4 regions of the Halomonas sp. BC2 genome follow, and region 3 is predicted to be linked to each of the others. Evidence: predicted binding sites of a transcription regulator. Region 3 holds the regulator's gene; each other region holds the start of a gene.
What was found. Region 3 encodes LexA, which represses DNA repair genes until DNA is damaged. Its sites were predicted from a motif close to TACTGTNTANNTANACAGTA; they were not measured.
Positions count from the first base shown of each region.

Region 1: the regulator LexA is predicted to act here: its motif matches at 2,318-2,337, upstream of uvrD (DNA helicase II).
Region 2: the regulator LexA is predicted to act here: its motif matches at 2,600-2,619, upstream of B7L71_RS13170 (LexA family protein).
Region 4: the regulator LexA is predicted to act here: its motif matches at 2,933-2,952, upstream of recN (DNA repair protein RecN).

Region 1 is NZ_LFGT01000022.1:48,691-53,406, reverse strand. Features, by position in the region: gene B7L71_RS13420 (sodium-dependent transporter) at 1-852, shown strand, start outside; gene B7L71_RS13415 (PA3496 family putative envelope integrity protein) at 947-1,165, opposite strand; gene hexR (transcriptional regulator HexR) at 1,419-2,273, shown strand; gene uvrD (DNA helicase II) at 2,389-4,587, shown strand; gene B7L71_RS13400 (TRAP transporter substrate-binding protein) at 4,713-4,716, shown strand, end outside.
Region 2 is NZ_LFGT01000022.1:170-4,545, reverse strand. Features, by position in the region: gene B7L71_RS13175 (Y-family DNA polymerase) at 833-2,137, opposite strand; gene B7L71_RS13170 (LexA family protein) at 2,134-2,583, opposite strand; gene B7L71_RS13160 (DUF932 domain-containing protein) at 3,176-4,144, shown strand; gene B7L71_RS13155 (hypothetical protein) at 4,269-4,376, shown strand, end outside.
Region 3 is NZ_LFGT01000017.1:6,657-11,372, forward strand. Features, by position in the region: gene B7L71_RS11650 (ribonuclease J) at 1-896, opposite strand, end outside; gene purU (formyltetrahydrofolate deformylase) at 1,172-2,026, shown strand; gene B7L71_RS11660 (energy-coupling factor ABC transporter permease) at 2,050-2,721, shown strand; gene lexA (transcriptional repressor LexA) at 2,734-3,411, opposite strand; gene B7L71_RS11670 (TetR/AcrR family transcriptional regulator) at 3,636-4,322, shown strand; gene B7L71_RS11675 (L,D-transpeptidase) at 4,300-4,716, shown strand, end outside.
Region 4 is NZ_LFGT01000016.1:89,764-94,479, forward strand. Features, by position in the region: gene B7L71_RS11345 (RnfH family protein) at 1-96, shown strand, start outside; gene B7L71_RS11350 (outer membrane protein assembly factor BamE) at 100-567, opposite strand; gene fur (ferric iron uptake transcriptional regulator) at 640-1,092, shown strand; gene recN (DNA repair protein RecN) at 1,212-2,885, opposite strand; gene grpE (nucleotide exchange factor GrpE) at 3,086-3,715, shown strand; gene dnaK (molecular chaperone DnaK) at 3,867-4,716, shown strand, end outside.

The DNA of each region.
Region 1 (4,716 bases), on a different contig from region 3:
GTCGCACGCGGGGTCACCAAAGGCCTGGAAAGCGCGGCACGCACCCTGATGCCTGCCCTGGTGGTCCTGATGCTGGTGCTGGTGGGTTACGGCATGACCAGCGGCTACTTTGGTGAGGCCCTGAGCTTCATGTTCAGCCCCGATTGGGATGCGCTGGATGGCGGTGTCGTACTGGCGGCCATGGGCCAGGCGTTCTTCACGCTGTCGCTGGGCATGGGGATCATGATGGCCTACGGCTCGTACCTGGGCGAAGACGTCAACCTGATCAGCACCGCGCGAACGGTCATCCTGCTGGATACCGCCATCGCCCTGCTGGCGGGCCTGGCCATCTTCCCCATCGTCTTTGCCAACGGCCTGAGTGCCGGCGAAGGCCCCGGCCTGATCTTTGTCACCCTGCCCCTGGCGTTTGGCAACATGACCGGCGGCACCATTCTGGGCCTGATGTTCTTCCTGCTGCTGACCTTTGCCGCCCTGACGTCGGCCATTTCACTGCTGGAACCGGTGGTGGAAACTCTGGAAGAGCGCACGTCGATGCCACGCATCGTGGCCACATTGGTGAGCGGAGTGGCGGTATGGGCACTGGGTGTCGCGGCGCTGCTGTCGTTCAACGTATGGGCAGACGTGCTGTTCTTTGGGCTGAACATCTTCGACCTGCTGGATACCTTCACCAGCAAGATCCTGCTGCCATTGACCGGCTTGGGCGCGATCGTATTCTTCGCCTTCTGCCTGGATAAAGAAGAAGCGCGCAAGGAACTGAGGCTGGATGTCTACGACTACAGCCTGTGGAACCTGCTGGCCAAATACGTCGCCCCCATCGGGGTCACGGTGGTTTTCCTGGCAGGCCTGTTCTAACTCGCCGCTGGGTCGGCAAGCTTACCCAATAGAGAGGGCGTTACCGTGGCGTAACGCTTTCTCGCCTTCCTTCACCAGCCTCTTCTTCGGCTGGCTAGTGCAGTTCGCTCTCTTGCGGGTCGTCATCGTCTGGCAAGGGAGCGATATCCCGTGACAGCTTCTGGAATTCCCGGTGCAGCTCGATGCCCCGACGCGCTCTCAGGCTACGTTGGGCGGCGCTGCGCCGACGTTGGGCATGCTCATCGACCTCCATACTCATGAATATGTCGAGCAATTCGCTTTTTACCGAGGTCATTCGTTCGACGTTTCTCATAATCGACGCTCCTCCAGGTGAGTTGCCTACGTCCACCTGCATCCGTGACGACTGATTTTTAAATGATGCAGTGCGGCACGTCACTTCTTACTATAACCTACTTGACAAAATGATGACGATTCTTGAAGAAATGGGTTAACGCCTTTTAAACGGCAGTACTCTCATGAAGGACGCTGCCCCCGATGCAACACTCAGGCATACTGTGGCCTATTCATGGCCGCACAAGCACGATCAAGAATTTAAGGAGCTGAACGTGAGCCGCGCCCTGTTCGATGAAATGAGACGCCGCATGGAGCATTTCCGTCGCTCCGAACAAAAGGTCGCGCGGTTCGTGCTGCGCAACCCCGATGAAGTCATTCACATGCGCATCGTGGACCTGGCCACCGAAGCAAAGGTGAGCGAGCCCACGGTGGTGCGCTTCTGCCGTGCGCTGGGCTGCAACGGCTTTCAGGATTTCAAGCTGCAGCTGGCCCAGATGCTGGCCAGCGGAAGCCAGTTCGCGCAGTTCTCGATGAACGACAGCGACTCGGTGGCCGAATTCTCCCACAGCATTTTCGACTCCACCGTGGGCACGCTGCTGTCGGTGCGCGACCGGCTCGATAACGATGCGCTGGGCAAGGCCGTCAATGCACTGGCCATGGCCAATCGCGTCGAGTTCTACGGCTTTGGCGCCTCCGGCGCGGTGGCCTTCGATGCCCAGCACAAGTTTTTCCGCCTGCAGATCTCGACCTCTGCCTACGCCGACCCGCACATGCAGAACATGTCGGCGGTGACCCTGCAGGAGGGCGACGTGGTGGTCGCCATCTCGCAGACAGGCCGTACCCGGGCGCTAGTAGCCAGCGTTCGCCTGGCCCGCGAAGCAGGCGCTACCGTGATCGGCCTGTGCCCCAGCGAATCGCCGCTGGCCCAGGAGGTCAGCCTGCCGCTGTTTATCGACGTGCACGAAGACACCGAGATCTACACCCCGCTCAGCTCGCGTATTGCCCACCTGGTGCTGATCGATGTGCTGGCGGTGGGTGTGGCCAAGACCCGGGGCCCCAAGCTGGCCGAGCAGCTGAAAGCGGTGAAGAAGAGCCTGACCACGCTGCGTTACCCGGAAGAGTCCTGAGCAACGGTTCTGAGAAAGAGCCCTGAGCCAGCGTCCTGAAGACACGCTGTATGCACAGCCAGTGTGCTGGCTGTGCTAGACTGGTCGCCCCTTTTTTGAACCGGCAGCGGCTTATATGGACGACGTCACGGCGATACTCGATCATCTCAACCCGGCCCAGCGGGAAGCCGTCAGTGCGCCCCAGGGCAACCTTCTGGTACTGGCCGGCGCCGGTTCCGGCAAAACGCGTGTGCTGGTCCACCGCATTGCCTGGCTGATGCAGGCCGAAGGGCTTTCCCCTTATGCCCTGCTGGCCGTCACGTTTACCAACAAGGCAGCCCGCGAGATGCGCACGCGTCTGGAAGCCTTGCTGGGCATCTCCATGCGCCATGTCTGGGTGGGTACCTTTCACTCGATCTCGCACCGGCTGCTGCGCACCCATTGGCAGGATGCCCGCCTGCCCCAGCACTTTCAGATCATCGACTCCGATGACCAGCTGCGGCTGATCAAGCGGCTGCTGAAAGATTACTCGATTGACGATGAGCGCTTCCCGCCACGCCAGGTGCAGGGGTTCATTTCTGGTTGCAAGGAAGAGGGCCTGCGACCCCATCAGGTGAACGTCAATGGCGATGCGTACCTCGCCCAGATGGTCGAGCTCTACGAGCGCTACCAGTTCACCTGCGAGCGAGGCGGGCTGGTGGATTTCGGTGAGCTGCTGCTGCGCAGCCTGGAGCTGTTGCGCGACAACCCGCCGTTGCTGAACCACTATCGCGAGCGCTTTGGCCATGTGCTGGTGGACGAGTTTCAGGATACCAATACCCTGCAGTACGCCTGGCTCAAGCTGCTCACCGGCCAGCAGACCCCGATGACCGCCGTGGGCGATGACGACCAGTCCATTTACGGCTGGCGGGGCGCCAAGGTCGAGAACATTCGTCGCTTCGAAGAAGAGTTTCCCAACACTCATACCGTGCGCCTGGAGCAGAACTATCGCTCTACCAGCGCGATTCTGGAAGCGGCCAATACGCTGATCAGCCACAACAGCGAGCGTCTCGGCAAGAACCTATGGACCGATGGCGCCGAAGGCGAGCCTATCTCGGTGTATGCGGGGTTCAACGACCTCGAAGAGGCCCGCTATATCGTCGATACCATCAAGGAGAAGGTCAACGAAGGCTTCAACCGCCGGGACGTGGCCATCCTCTACCGTTCCAACGCCCAGTCGCGCCTGCTGGAAGAGACGCTGATTCGCCAGGGCATGCCCTATCGTATCTATGGCGGCCACCGCTTTTATGAGCGGCTGGAAATCAAGAACGCCCTGGCCTACCTGCGCTTGCTGCTCAACCGTGATGACGATGCCTCCCTGGAGCGCGTCATCAATGTGCCCACCCGAGGCATCGGCACGCGCACCGTGGAAATCGTCCGCCATCACGCCCGGGAGCAGAGCGTATCGCTGTGGCAAGCGCTGCACGATGCGATCCAGGACGGCACCTTGAAAGGCCGCGCAGGCAACGCCGTGCAGGCCTTTACCAACCTGATCGAGCAGCTGGACAACGACACCTCGGGGCTGCCGCTCCACGAGATCATCGACCACGTCACGGCACGCACCGGGCTGATCGAGCACCATCAAAGCGAGCGCGGTGAAAAAGGCCAGGCCCGGGTCGAGAACCTGGAAGAGCTGGTCAACGCGGCCCGGGCCTTTACCCATGGCGATGCCTTCGAGACACCGGAAGCCGGAGAAGGCATGGCCGCGCTGGAAGCCTTCCTTTCGGAAGCCGCCCTCAACGCAGGCGACCATGAAGCCGAGGAGTTCGAAGACAGCGTGCAGCTGATGACCCTGCACTCGGCCAAGGGGCTGGAGTTCCCGGTGGTGTTCATTGCCGGGGTGGAAGAGGGGCTGTTTCCCCACAAGATGTCCGTGGAGGAGCCAGGCCGCCTGGAGGAGGAGCGCCGCCTGTGCTACGTGGGCGTGACGCGCGCCATGCAGAAGCTCTACCTGACCCACGCCGAGACTCGCCGCCTGCACGGCAAAGAGGTGTTTCCCCGCCCCTCCCGGTTTCTCCGTGAGCTACCGCCTCATCTGCTGGAAGAAGTGCGTCTGCGCGGCCATGTCTCGCGCCCCGTGACCGCGTCACGGCCCAGCTTTGCCCAATCCAGCATCGAAAGCGACGGCGACCTGCCTGCCCTGCATGTCGGCCAGCGGGTGGGCCACCCGGTGTTCGGCGAAGGCATCATTCTGAACGCCGAAGGCGAAGGCGCTCGGGCGCGGGTTCAGGTGAGCTTTGACGGCGAAGGCGTGAAGTGGCTGGTACTCGGGTTTGCCAAGCTCTCCCCCCTGTAACCCGTTGACCCGCCAGCAGGCGTGGGCACTTGCCCAATAAAACCTGCTTGGCGCATACTGGCAGGCGGACACTGCGCTCACTGCGCTTATAAAAAACTTCCAATAATTTCGGAGTCATGCCCGCCATGC
Region 2 (4,376 bases), on a different contig from region 3:
GCCTATCGTTCTCCCAAACCACGGCATATTGACCAAGGCGGCGTTTGCGCTCGAGCGTTTCGGCAACCGCCGAGCGTAAGCTCTCTAGCATCTCGTGAGTATCAGGAGTCAACTGAGTCATAGCGGAGATTTCTTCAGATTATGCAGACTGCATAAGGATGCGGCGCTGGATACCTGCTAGCAATATTAAGTCATGCCCAAAAGCGAAAAACCCCGATGCACTCACCGAGGTTTAGACGCCGACCGGGCACTCCCTGTCCATTTAACTTCAGCTTGTAGAGTTTGGCATGCCAAGTCAATGCCAATACCTCATCACTCAATATTCTGTATCTTAATATTGATCTATAAAAAAATATCTTAAAAATCAATTAACTATTACAAAAAACATAAAAAAATTATTTCACTACCCAATATACTACCCATTTGGTCTAGAGAAGCTCCCTCCAAGGCCATAGCTGTAGGGCCCTATGTGATTGCCTGCCCGCTTGGCAAATAACCCGAGGCCCTCGGCTTGCCATTTCCTCATCCCCGTGATCGGCGATTGATGATGTAGCACTTTCCACAAGGCAGGGTGACTGATCAGCTAGCAGTATCGCTTGTCGCGTATGCTCCAGATTTTCTGCCTAAAGTTAGCGACGAGTCGTCAGCACGTCGCTAGTACGGCTGTTGAGGTACTCCATCATGCAATTCATTTGCAGCCTAACAGACTTGATCAGTCGGTGATCAATGCAATGGGCTAGACTCTCCTGATCGCAGGGGCTCTCATCTTAACGAATCTAAAGATAGACTCTAAAGAAATATCATGGCATGGAGCTGAGAGCTTCCCTGATGGCTAAGGTGTTCTTAATTTTTTGAATCCAGTCCTTGCTATTAGCAGCTCGCCCCACTGAGTGGTGTAACGCGGCGTTCGTCGCTCGCTTCGCAGTGACCATGCGTTGTTAGAGCGCGCCAAGCCAATTTGCACAGCACCTCTGCCTAGCTCACGGTTGAGCATGTCCATAGTGTTCATCAGTCGTTCGCTACGTTTGTCTTCTTCATCAGTCTGAAGGGTTTCAGTGAGAGTGAGCTGTCGGTTAGCTTTAGGCGATAGATCAAGCAGCATGAGACCCACTTTGTGAAAGGCGTACCCTTTTCGCCAGAGACGACGCAAACCCTGTACCGCAGCGGCGATGATCTCACGACTATCATCAGTGGGCCGATCCAGAGAAATGACCATTCGTTGACGATATTGGGGTAAATCCGTACGAAACGAGTTGGTGCGGATAAACACCATGACGGCGCTAGTGACGCTTTGCTGCTTACGAAGTTTTTCGCCCGCCCTGGCAGCATGATGCCGTAGCGCCTCCCTTAACTGATGGGGATCGTTGGTAAGCCGCCCAAACGAACGAGACACCATGATCTGTTGTTTAGGCTGGCCCATGTCATCTAGCTGAATGGAGGGTTGCCCCCGCAACTCCCAGACAATGCGCTCCTGCACCACACTAAATTGCCGACGGATATGTTTCGGGTCTGCCTCTCGCAGGTCCCAGGCAGTCTCAATGCCCATGACGCGTAATCGCTCGCTGGTGCGGCGTGCAATGCCCCATAGTTCGGTGACAGGCAACTGCTTCAACAACGCTTTAGTAGGCGCGCCTTCTGCAAGCAACGTGCATACACCTTGGTCTCTATATGCAGGGTGTTTTTTAGCGGCATGATTGGCGACCTTGGCCAACACCCGAGTCGGCGCAAAACCCACTGACACAGGTATACCTGTCCACTGCTTCACCGTATCCCGCAGAGCTTGGCCTCGTTGCTCCAGGGTGTCTACCTCAAATCCCTGAAACCCGACAAAACTCTCATCAATGGAATACACCTCTACATGGGGTGAGAACTCGCCCAGCACCTCGGTTACCCGCTGAGACATGTCTCCATACAACGCATAGTTGCTGGATAGCAGCACAGCTTGGCGGCGCACACTTGGTGGTAGCAGGTGCATGGCAGCCCCCATTTCAACGCCCAGTGCTTTTAACTCGTTAGAGCGGGCGACGACGCAACCATCGTTATTGGATAGTACCCCTACAGGACGACCTTCCAGTGACGGGTTGAAGACACGTTCGCAGGAGACATAGAAATTGTTACAGTCGATCAAGGCCATCATTGCAGCGTTGCCCCTGGAAAGCTGTGAAGCACATGAGTTACGACGCCCCAGACGTGCGACTCACGACCATCTAAAGGAATGGGAGGGTAAGCAGGATTACTTGCCCGGAGATAAGTCCGCTGCCCTACTCGCTCAAGGCGCTTTACTGTGAGCTCACCATCAACACAAATGACGATAATGCGACCTGGTAAGGCTTCGAGACTGCGATCCACCACCAGCAAATCCCCATGATGAATTCCATCACCAATCATGGAGTCTCCTTCAGAACGTACGAAATACGTTGCAGCAGGCCGTTTCACCACATAGCGGTGAAGATCAAGATCGGTGTCCAAGTGGTCATCTGCGGGTGATGGAAAGCCTGCGCGCACGGCACAGGTATAGAGCGGTATGGACTGCGACGCCGTTAAAGCGTCTGATTGTCCCAGTAATGTCACTGGTAAAGTCATGAGCACCTCCATCGATAGCTGTATATAAAAACAGCATCTAAAAAACGCTTACTTAACGCAATACCTCATCGGCGTATCCCAACCGATTTCAGACCTATATCACTCCTATGCATCCATCCCCATGGAACCTTTTTCCCTTGCATAGGAGCTTCAATATGCCCCCACCCTGTAAGCGTTGTGCATCAACGCGCATGCTGAATCTGGATACAGCCCAGCGCATAAGCGTGGTAGGCAGCACCTTGATTGGCGGTGCTATTGGCGCATGGCGCGCGACGGCCATCTCCGGCCCACTGCCATTGGCGGTGACTCGCTTTCCATTGGCAAAACTGCCTGCCGCCATGATGGGTGCCGTGGCCGGAGGTCAAACCGGCTCACGCATGGCCACCTCGCTGTTTGAGCAGTGGCTGCCAGTTGGCAGCGGGACACCGTGGTTATGCTTGTCTTGCGGCTGCACCTACCGCGACGCCTACCCGCCTTTAGCACCTAACGCTTAACCTATCGTTGTTCGCCCTGTGTGGGGCGAATGATCCGCCTATTCACTTTCGCGCGCTGGCCTTTGGTCGGCGCTTTTTTTATGTCTGGAGAATGACTCATGGCACATCTCGTTGAACAAATGGCTTACGTAGGCGATACCCCTTGGCATGGCCTGGGGCAGCAACTTTCTCGACATCAACCGCTGGAGGTCTGGCAGCAACAGGCCGGTATGAACTGGCATATTGAAGAAGCGCCGGTGCGCTTTATTGCCGAAGGGGCTAGCCACCTGGGCAGCATTCACTCGTTTCCTGAGCAAAAGGTGCTCTACCGCTCAGATACCAAAGCACCGCTGTCGGTGGTGTCGCAGCGCTATAAGGTGGTGCAGCCTGAGGAGATCCTGGAGTTTTATCGCGATCTGACGGAATACGCGGGGTATGAGCTGGAGACTGCGGGCGTGCTCAAAGGCGGACGTAAGTTCTGGGCTCTGGCGCGTAGCGGCTTAAGCACGTCACTCAAAGGTCAGGATGAGGTCAATGACTACCTGCTGTTGGCCACTTCCTGCGATGGCACGCTTGCCACCATGGCCACGCCGACCACGGTGCGGGTGGTGTGCAACAACACGCTGCAAATTGCCGTCGATGGTACGTCGCAAGCGGTGAAGGTGCCCCATCGTTCAGAGTTTGATCCGCGTGCCGTGAAGCGTCAGCTGGGCATTTCGGTGTCGCAATGGAATGACTTCATGTATCGGATGAAAACCTTGGCAGAGCGTAAAATCACTCGGCAGGAAGCGCAGCAGTATCTTCAGTCGGTGATTTGTGGGGCTGAGAAGCCGCTGGACGATCCCTCTAAACTGCCCAACTACCGAGCGCTGAATAAGGTGCAGAAGCTCTACCACGGCGAAGGTCGGGGGTCTCACTTGGTGACCGCCAAAGACACGGCCTGGGGCTTGCTCAATGCCGTGACGGAATACGTCGATCACGACAAGCGGGCACGCAGTAACGATACCCGTATGGACTCAGCCTGGTTTGGTCAGGGGGCACAGCTCAAACAGGAGGCTTTGGATGCCGCCCTACAGCTGGTGTCGTAGCCATCCATACCCCCATCCCTACAAGCGATTCACCTAATGTTCATCCTAACCCTCACGGCATAGACGCCCAGCCCCTAAAAAGGCTGGGCGTTTTGCTGTGGGGCTTATACCGCGAGGTACCCGCATGAGCTTTGTTTCCGACGCCATTGAGATGGCTATCACTCGACTCACCAAACAACTGCTAGAACACGACGCTCATAACGCAACGTCGCTGGTGTGTGCCCAGGGGGAG
Region 3 (4,716 bases):
CCTGGCTCCAGGTCGACGAAGGGGTGACGGCGCTGCGCCAGCCGTTGAAGGGCAGCGCGCGGCTCGCCCTGGCTGCCGGTGGCGATGATCACCACTTCTTCGGGAGGCAGGTATCCCAGGTCGTGGGACGGGACCAGCGGCGGGAAGTCGTCCAGATAGCCCAGCCCTCTGGCCACGCTCACCATGCGCTCCATGGAGCGGCCCATCAGGCTGACCCGCCGCCCACAAGCATGAGCGGCGCGCCCGATGGCCAGAACCCTCGCCAGGTTGCTGGCGAAACACGATACCACCACGCGGCCCTTGCACTGTTCGAGGGTCGTGGCCAGTGCTTTGGCGACGTCGCCTTCGCTGGCTGACTGGCCAGGCATGGGGGCGTTGGTGGAGTCGCCCACCACCAGGTCCAAAGGGGCCAGCGCACGAAAATGAGCGGCATTCACCGGGGCGCCGATGAGCGGCTCCGGGTCCAGTTTCCAGTCTCCCGTATGCAGTACTCGATAGTCGCCCGCCTGCATCATGATGGCGCAGCTTTCAGGAATGGAGTGAGTGACACTCAGGTAGCGCAGGGTGAAGGGACCGCGCTCCACCGCATCGCCGGGTTCGATGATTTCGATGGCAGCGCTGCTCAGCTGGTGTTCGGCAAATTTATGTCGCAGCAGGCCTGCGGCCAACGGGGTGGCAAAAATAGGGCAGCCCCAACGCGGCCATAGCCAGGCCACGGCGCCGATGTGGTCTTCATGACCATGGGTGATGAACAGCGCCGCAGGGGTGATACCGAGGGTTTGTAGGGTGTCGGTGTTGGGTACCTGCAGCGGCGAGTTGGGCAGATCCTGACGGATCATCATGCCGCAATCGACGGCGATCCACTGATCGTCGTATCCATACAGCGTAAGGTTCATTCCAATTTCACCGCATCCACCTAGCGGAAGCAGGTGCAGGGGCGGGCGGCGACGGGGACGAAGTTGAACGCGTGGTGGATGCATCAGTCATGAAAAGCCTGGAAATATAGTCCCTTAACTATACGGGAAGGGAGGGGCACGTAACAATCATCGTGGCACTGCACCACGGTGCTTAGCCGTGGCGCTTGCGTTACACTAATGCGCCTGGTGAGGCTTGCCCGCGAGCAGGCGCCTACCCAGCGAACGTGCCGTTACATACGCAAGAGTGTTCATTGATGTCTCATTATTACCGTTTAGTTGTGTCGTGCCCGGATCAGGTGGGTATTGTGGCGCGTGTTTCCAGCTTCATTGCCCAACAGGGCGGCTCGATCACCGAGGCCAGCCAGCACTCCGATCTGGAAACAGGGCGCTTTTTCATGCGTTATGAAATTCTCGCCGATTCACTGGGCATGTCGGCCGAGGCGCTGCGCACCGCATTCGAGCCCGTCGCCGACGAGTTCGACATGCAGTGGTCGCTGGTAGACACCCAGAAGCGCCGCCGCGTGGTGTTGATGGTTTCCCGGGAATCCCACTGCCTGGTGGACCTGCTGTATCGCTGGCAGGCTGGCGAGCTGGATTGCGATATTGTGGGCGTCATCTCCAATCATGACGACATGCGCTCGCTCACCGAGTGGTATGGCATTCCCTATCATCATGTACCGGTGGACCCGGCCAACAAGCAGGCGGCTTTCGAGCAGGTGCAGGCACAGATCGATGCTGCCCGGGCTGACTGTGTCGTGCTGGCGCGGTACATGCAGATTCTGCCGCCTTCACTGTGCGAGCGTTATGCCGGACGCGTCATCAATATTCATCACAGTTTCCTGCCTTCCTTTGCGGGGGCAAAGCCCTATCACCAGGCCTATGAGCGGGGTGTCAAGCTGATCGGTGCCACTTGCCACTACGTGACCGAAGAGCTGGATGCTGGCCCCATCATCGAGCAGGATATTCACCGGGTCAGCCACTGCCATACACCCACCGATTTGGTGCGCTTTGGCCGTGACGTGGAAAAAGCCGTGCTGGCCCGCGGCCTGCGCTGGCATCTGGAAGACCGCGTATTGATTCACGGTAACAAGACCGTCGTGTTCAGCTAACTCGCCCACCGGGGAGGGGCGCCATGTCCTTTGCACAAAGCGTGCTGGCCACTTGGGCACTGCTGGCTACCTGGCTGGTGTCGGCATGTGCTCTGGGGTGGGTGCTGTGGCAGCGCCCCTGGCAGCCGCTGCTGGAAGATACCGGTTTGCAGCATCGCTGGATGGCCGCGACGCTGGCCGTGATGCTGATGTGGCAGCTGCGGGCTCAGGCGGTCGATTGGTTGACTCTGCATCTGGTGTTTACGGTGTTGATGACGCTGGTGTTCAAGGTGCCCCTGGCCTTGATCAGCAACCTGCTGCTCAACGTGGCGATGGTGCTGATCGGGCGCAATGCCTGGGAACTGTTGGGGGCCAACGTGCTGGTGACGGGGCTGGTGCCTGCCGTGATCACGGGGGTGGTATGGCGTATCGTGGATCGCCGCTTGCCGGACAACCTGATGGTGTTTCTGTTTGCCTGCGGTTTTTTCGGTGCTGCGCTGGCGACGCTAGGGGGTGGGCTGGCGGCCGTCGGGCTGATTCTGGTGGCGGGCACCGACCCTGAAGCGATCTATCTGGCTCAGGAGTATGCCCGCTTTCTACCCTTGCTGATGCCCTCGGAAGCCTTCATCACCGGCATGCTGCTGAGTATCTTGCTGGTCTACCACCCGCACTGGGTCGCCACGTTCAACGACCATCGCTATATCGATATGCAGTAGGTGGGTGGCGGTCTAGCCCAGTGCCTGGCCGTTGCCGCCTCGGATGACGCCTACCCCGACGCCTTCGATATCCAGCTGTTGAGTTCTCAGGTCGATTTCGATGGGGGCGAAGTCTTCGTTCTCGGCGAGCAGCGTGACGTGATGCCCCTGGCGTTTAAAACGCTTGACCGTGACCTCGTCTTCCAGGCGCGCGACGACGATCTGACCGTCACGCACGCGGTCGGTACGATGCACGGCCAGCAAGTCGCCTTCCAGGATACCCACGTCTTTCATCGACAGGCCGCGTACCCGCAGCAGGTAGTCGGCCTTGGGGGTGAAGTACTCTGCCGGCAGCGGGCAGTAACGGTCGATATGCTCCGCTGCCAGAATGGGGCTGCCCGCAGCAACTTCACCAATCACCGGCAGCCCATTGGGCGTGGCATCGTTGGCGGCGCTGGTGGGCTCGGCTGCCGGGGGCGTGTTGTCGAGCGGCTCCTGGTTGGGCAGGCGTATGCCCCGGGACGTATTGCGGATGATGCGGATGGCGCCTTTGCGCTCCAGGGCGCGCAGATGCTCTTCGGCGGCGTTGGGTGAGCGAAAGCCCAACGCCTTGGCGATTTCGGCGCGGGTAGGGGGGTAGCCAAGCTCGCCCATGGTCTTCACGATAAAATCATATACATGCTGCTGGCGTGCAGTGAGTGGGCGTGACATATCAGACTCCTAACAGTGAAAAGACAGTCGCTACATGTCCGTAAAATCAATATGTGTTTAAGTATACAGTATGTTGCTCTGTCCAGTACATGATGAGTTGCAATACGTCTCAGGTAGCGCAACCTGCGGTACACAGGGGATTATCGTTTGAGCCATCAGGGAGAATGGCATACTATTCGCCAACGCAACCGCCATGTTTTAAACACCTGTTTTGGGAGGGCGCTATGGCCCAGTCGGATACGGTCACACGTATTTTGGATACGGCAGAAGTGCTCTTTGCAGAGCGGGGTTTTGCCGAGACGTCACTGCGCAATATCACCAGCAAGGCGCGGGTCAACCTTGCCGCCGTTAATTATCACTTCGGGTCGAAGAAAGCGCTGATACAGGCGGTGTTTGCCCGCTACCTGGACCCGTTCTCCGAGCGCTTCCACACCGCCCTGGATGAGCTGGAAGCGCGCTATGAAGGCCAGCCCATTCCGCTGGAAGTGCTGCTGGAAACCATGGCCACCACGGTACTGACCGTGCCTGCCGAGCGCCACAGCCTGAAAGTGTTCATGCGGCTGCTGGGGCTGGCCTACAGCCAGGCGCAAGGGCACTTGCGGCGCTACATCCAGCAGCAGTATGGCGATGTTTTTACGCGCTTCACCGAGCTGGTGCGCCGGGCGACCCCCGAGCTGCCGGATGCAGAGCGCTTCTGGCGGCTACACTTCATGCTGGGCACGGTGATCTTTACGCTGTCGGGGCTGGATGCGCTGCGTGATATTGCTGCCAAGGATTATCAGGAGCAGGTAACGGTGCGCGACTTGATCCGGCGTCTGCGTCCCGTCGTGGTGGCCGCCATGAGCGCGCCAATGCCGTTGCCTGCAGCAACCGTGGATGAGAAGCTTCATGCAAACGCCCAGATTGGCTGACCTGCCGCCCGTTGAAGGTGGCTGGATGGAAATCGACACCCAGGCCCAACGCCTGCGCTGGTGGCAGGGGAGTGAGCTAAAGCACGAATGCGCCGTTTCCACGGGCAAGGCCGGTGTGGGGCAAGAAGAAGGCAGTGGCCGTACGCCACTGGGCTGGCACTACGTGCGGGCAGCCATTGGCGATGGGCTGCCTGAGGATGCGGTCTTTCGTGGTCGTCGCTGGACCGGAGAAATCTACTCTGCCGGTTTGGCAGCCGACTTCCCCGAGCGCGACTGGATCTTGACCCGCATACTGTGGCTGTGTGGCCTGGAGCGCGGTATCAATCGCGGTGGCCGTGTCGATTCCCAGCGTCGCTACATCTACCTGCATGGTACTCCCCCTGACCAGCCCATG
Region 4 (4,716 bases), on a different contig from region 3:
CGCGAAGGCGACCGGGTAGAAGTCTACCGGCCGCTGCAGATCGACCCCAAAGCGGCCCGCCTGGAGCGGGCCAAACGTCAGGCCAGCGGCCAGTGACCGCTATTGGCTGATGGGCACCGGCTGAGGTTCTGGCGCGGTCTCAGGGGTGGGAGCCTGTTGGGTCGGCAGCGTTCTGTCCATGGGCTCGGTGCCCTCTACGGCAGGGCCCATGCCACGGTCGGAGCTGATCGGCAGGTCGCCGGACAGATCACCTTGTTGCTCGACGTTCACCAAGCGGCCTGAATTATCGAACGTGAGCGTGACGCGGCGCTGTTCGACACCCCCGTATGCCTTGTCCAGGCGGTACACGTAGTCCCACTGGCGGGCGTCGAAGGGGGCTTCCAGCAGCGGCCTGCCCATCACATAGGTAACCTGTTCCTGGGTCATGCCCGGCTGGAGCTGGCTGACCATCTCCTGGGTGACCAGGTTGCCCTGGGGGATGTCGCGCTTGTACACGCCGACGTAACTGCAGCCGCTAACGACGGTCAGGGCAACGGAAAGAGTAATGATACGAGTCAATTTTTGCATTTGAGCCTGTTCTTCACTATCGTGGTTTCGGTCGATGATACCCGACCTAACCTGTTACTGCGAAGAGCAACCATGGCCGATCAGAACCATGAACTACGCAAAGCCGGGCTGAAAGTGACCCTGCCGCGCGTCAAGATCCTGCAGATTCTCGAAAATGCTTCGGGCCAACACCACCTTAGCGCAGAAGAAGTGTATAAAACACTGATTGATGCGGGCGAGGATGTTGGTCTGGCGACCGTCTACCGCGTGCTGACTCAGTTCGAGTCGGCAGGCCTTGTGATTCGTCACAATTTCGACGGTGGCCATGCGGTCTTCGAGATGACCCAAGAAGACCACCATGACCACATGGTGTGTCTGGAAAGCGGTGAAATCATCGAGTTCGTCGATGACATCATCGAGCGTCGCCAGCAAGAGATCGCCGAAGAGCACGGCTACGAGCTAGTGGACCACGCTCTGGTGCTGTACGTACGCCCCCGTGGGTCGGACGTCACGCGCCAGGACAGTGGCCCCACGAACCGCAAGTAGTCCGCTGCTACATGAAAACGCCCTTGGGGTGCCAGAGCAGTTCATCTGGCGCCTCAGGGGCGTTTTTGTAGACAGTGCTCGGTATGAGTTTGGTTGAGTTTGGTTGAGTTTGGTTGTGCTTAGTGAGGAGGGCGCTGGCTGGCGTGCAGCATCTCACGTGCATGGGCCAGGGTCTGGTCGGAAAGCGTAACCCCGCCCAGCATGCGGGCCAGTTCGCTGATGCGGCCTCGCTCGTCCAGCAGTGCCATGTGGGTCAAGGTGGTATCGCGTTTGGCGCGTTTTTCGATGTGCAGATGCTGATGCGCCTGGGCGGCCACCTGCGGCAGGTGGGTCACGGTCATCACCTGGCCGTTTTCGCCCAGCTTGCGCAGCAGCTGGCCGACGATTTCGGCCGTCGCACCGGAAATACCCACGTCCACTTCATCGAAGACCAGGCTGGGAATGGTGGAGTGCGAGGCCGCCACGACTTGAATGGCCAAACTGATGCGCGACAGTTCACCGCCGGATGCCACTTTCGCCAGTGGGCGCGCAGGCTGGCCAGGGTTGGCGCTGATCAGGAACTGGACGTGATCCAGCCCTTCTGGGGTGGGCGTGTCGCGAGGGGTAACGTCGACATCGAAACGCGCTTTGCCCATGGCCAGAAAAGCCAGCTGCTGCTGGACTTCCTTGCCCAGCCGCACCGCCGCCTTTTGGCGAGCGTCACTGAGCAGCTTGGCATCGTTGCGGTAGCGCTCGCGGTAGTCGGCCACCTGGCTGCTCAGGGCCTCCAGATCATCATCGCTGGCTTCCAGTTGCGCCACTTCCTGGCGTAGCTGGGCATGCAGAGCGCAGATTTCCTCCGGGGCGACATGGTGCTTGCGCGCAATGCGGTGCACGTCGCCCATGCGCTCCTCGACCCAGGCCAGGCGCTCGGGGTCCAGTTCGGTGGTGCTGGCCAGGCGCTGTAGCTCGCTGGCGGCTTCTTCTACCTGAATGCGTGCATCGCTGAGCATGGCCAGGGTGTTGGCCAGCGTACCCTTGTCGCTGCCGGGCAGGGCGCTCAAGTGTGCGTAGGCCTGGTTCAGCAACGACAGCGCACCGCCCTCATCGCTTTCACAGCAGTCGGCGGCAAACTGGGTTTCTCGCAGGGTCTCTTCCGCGTGGGCCAGCGTGTGCTGCTCTTCTTCCAGGGTTTGCAGCTCGCCTTCGGCGAGGCCCAGCTGGTCGAGCTCTTCCACCTGGTAGCGCAACAGCTGGCGCTTGGCCTCTACCTCGCTGCCCTCTTCACTGAGCTTTTTCAACCGACGACGGGCATTGCGCCATTCACGGTAAGTCTCGGCCAACTTTTGGCTGCGCTCACCAAGCCCGGCGTAGTCATCCAGTAGCGCCAGGTGGGTTTCTTCGCGCATGAGCGCCTGGTGGGCGTGCTGGCCATGAATTTGAATCAGCTGTTCACCCAGCGATTTCAGGTCGGCAATGGTGGCCGGGTGGCCGTTGATCCATGCTTTGGAGCGCCCGCTGGCGGTAACGACGCGGCGTAACAGGCACTCGTCGGCAGGCAGTTCTCGGGCCTGCAGCCACTCGATGGCGGCGGGCAGGTGTTGAATGTCGAAGCGGGCGGAAAGGTCGGTGCGCTCGCAGCCGTGGCGCACGCTGCCTGCGTCGGCGCGCTCGCCCAGGCAGAGCCCCAGCGCGCCCAGCAGTATGGATTTACCCGCCCCGGTTTCCCCCGTGATGGCGGTCATGCCACGGCTGAGGTCGAGTTCAAGGCGGTCAACAATCGCGTAATCCTGGATCGCTAGCTGTGTCAGCATGAGGCCTCCTGAGGCGGTGCATCCCGAGTGCTGGATACTTATCCAATAATTGTTGTTTTATACAGTAGTCGATAACTCACTTCAATGCCCCTCTTGAGATGGCTTTGATGGCCCCCATATAGCTTTTATCCGTGGTCTAAATCCCGCGAATCAACTCAGGTGGCCGCCAACGGCACCGCTACGTATTTCAGGAGCAAGGCATGGCTAAAGAACCGCAAACCCCGTTGGATGAAGAGCTGGCGCGTCAGGAGCAGGAAGCCGAAGTCACGGAGCCAACGGCAGAAGAACGCCTGGTAGAAGGCGAGCTGGAAGGGCTGATCGAAGACGAAGCAGTACTCGATGGCAGCGTAGGCAACCCTGAAGCCGACGTGCTGGCCGCCCAGGTAGAAGAGCTGGAACAGAGCCTGGCCCAGGCCAAGGACCAGGCCCTGCGCGCCGCCGCTGAAGCACAGAACGTGCGCCGTCGCGCCGAGCAAGAGGCCGAAAAGGCGCGCAAGTTTGCGCTGGAGAAGTTCGTCAAGGAACTGCTGCCCGTCGTGGACAGCCTGGAGAAAGCCCTGGAAAGCATGCAGGAAGACGCTTCCGACGTGCATCGTGAAGGCGTCTCCATGACTCTGAAGATGCAGCTGGGCGTGCTGGCCAAGTTTGGCGTCGAAAGCATCGAGCCCCAGGGCGAACCCTTCGACCCGCAGATGCATGAAGCCATGGCCATGGTGCCCAATCCCGAGCTGGAGCCCAACACGGTAATGGACGTCATGCAGAAGGGTTACTCCCTGAATGGCCGTCTGGTGCGTCCCGCGATGGTGGTGGTCAGCCAGAAAGCCGGTTGATGGGATGACGCATTGCAGAAAAAAGCCCTTGAAATGCGCCAGGCGGCCCCCAAATAAAGGGCAACTCGCGAGAATGCTCGCAAACGCCTTAAACAGTTTTGACGGCGTAAACCACTAGTTTTTTGTTTCAACCGAATTCGAGGTTTTTGCTATGGGACGCATTATTGGTATCGACCTGGGCACCACTAACTCTTGTGTGGCCGTGCTCGATGGTGACAGCGCTAAAGTCATTGAAAACGCCGAAGGCGGTCGTACCACGCCTTCCATCATTGCCTACACCGATGACGGCGAAACGCTGGTAGGTCAGGCGGCCAAGCGTCAGGCCGTGACCAACCCGGAAAACACCCTTTACGCCATCAAGCGTCTGATCGGTCGTCGTTTCAAGGACGACGTCGTTCAAAAAGACATCAAGATGGTGCCGTACAAGATTGCCGAAGCCGACAACGGTGACGCGTGGGTAGAAGTCAAAGGCAAGAAGATGGCTCCCCCGCAGGTCAGCGCCGAAGTGCTGAAAAAGATGAAGAAGACCGCCGAAGACTACCTCGGCGAGCCGGTGACCGAAGCGGTCATCACCGTACCGGCCTACTTCAACGACAGCCAGCGTCAGGCCACCAAGGATGCGGGCCGTATTGCCGGTCTGGACGTCAAGCGCATCATCAACGAGCCGACTGCCGCAGCGCTTGCCTACGGCATGGACAAGTCTCGTGGTGACAAGACCATCGCGGTCTACGACCTGGGCGGCGGTACCTTCGATATCTCCATCATCGAAGTGGCCGACGTTGACGGTGAAACCCAGTTCGAAGTACTGGCCACCAACGGTGACACCTTCCTGGGCGGTGAAGATTTCGACCTGGCGCTGATCAACTATCTGGTCGACCAGTTCAAAACCGACGGCGGCATTGATCTGTCGGGCGACAACCTGGCCATGCAGCGCCTGAAAGAAGCCGCCGAGAAAGCCAAGATCGAGCTTTCCAGCGCTCAGCAGACCGACGTCAACCTGC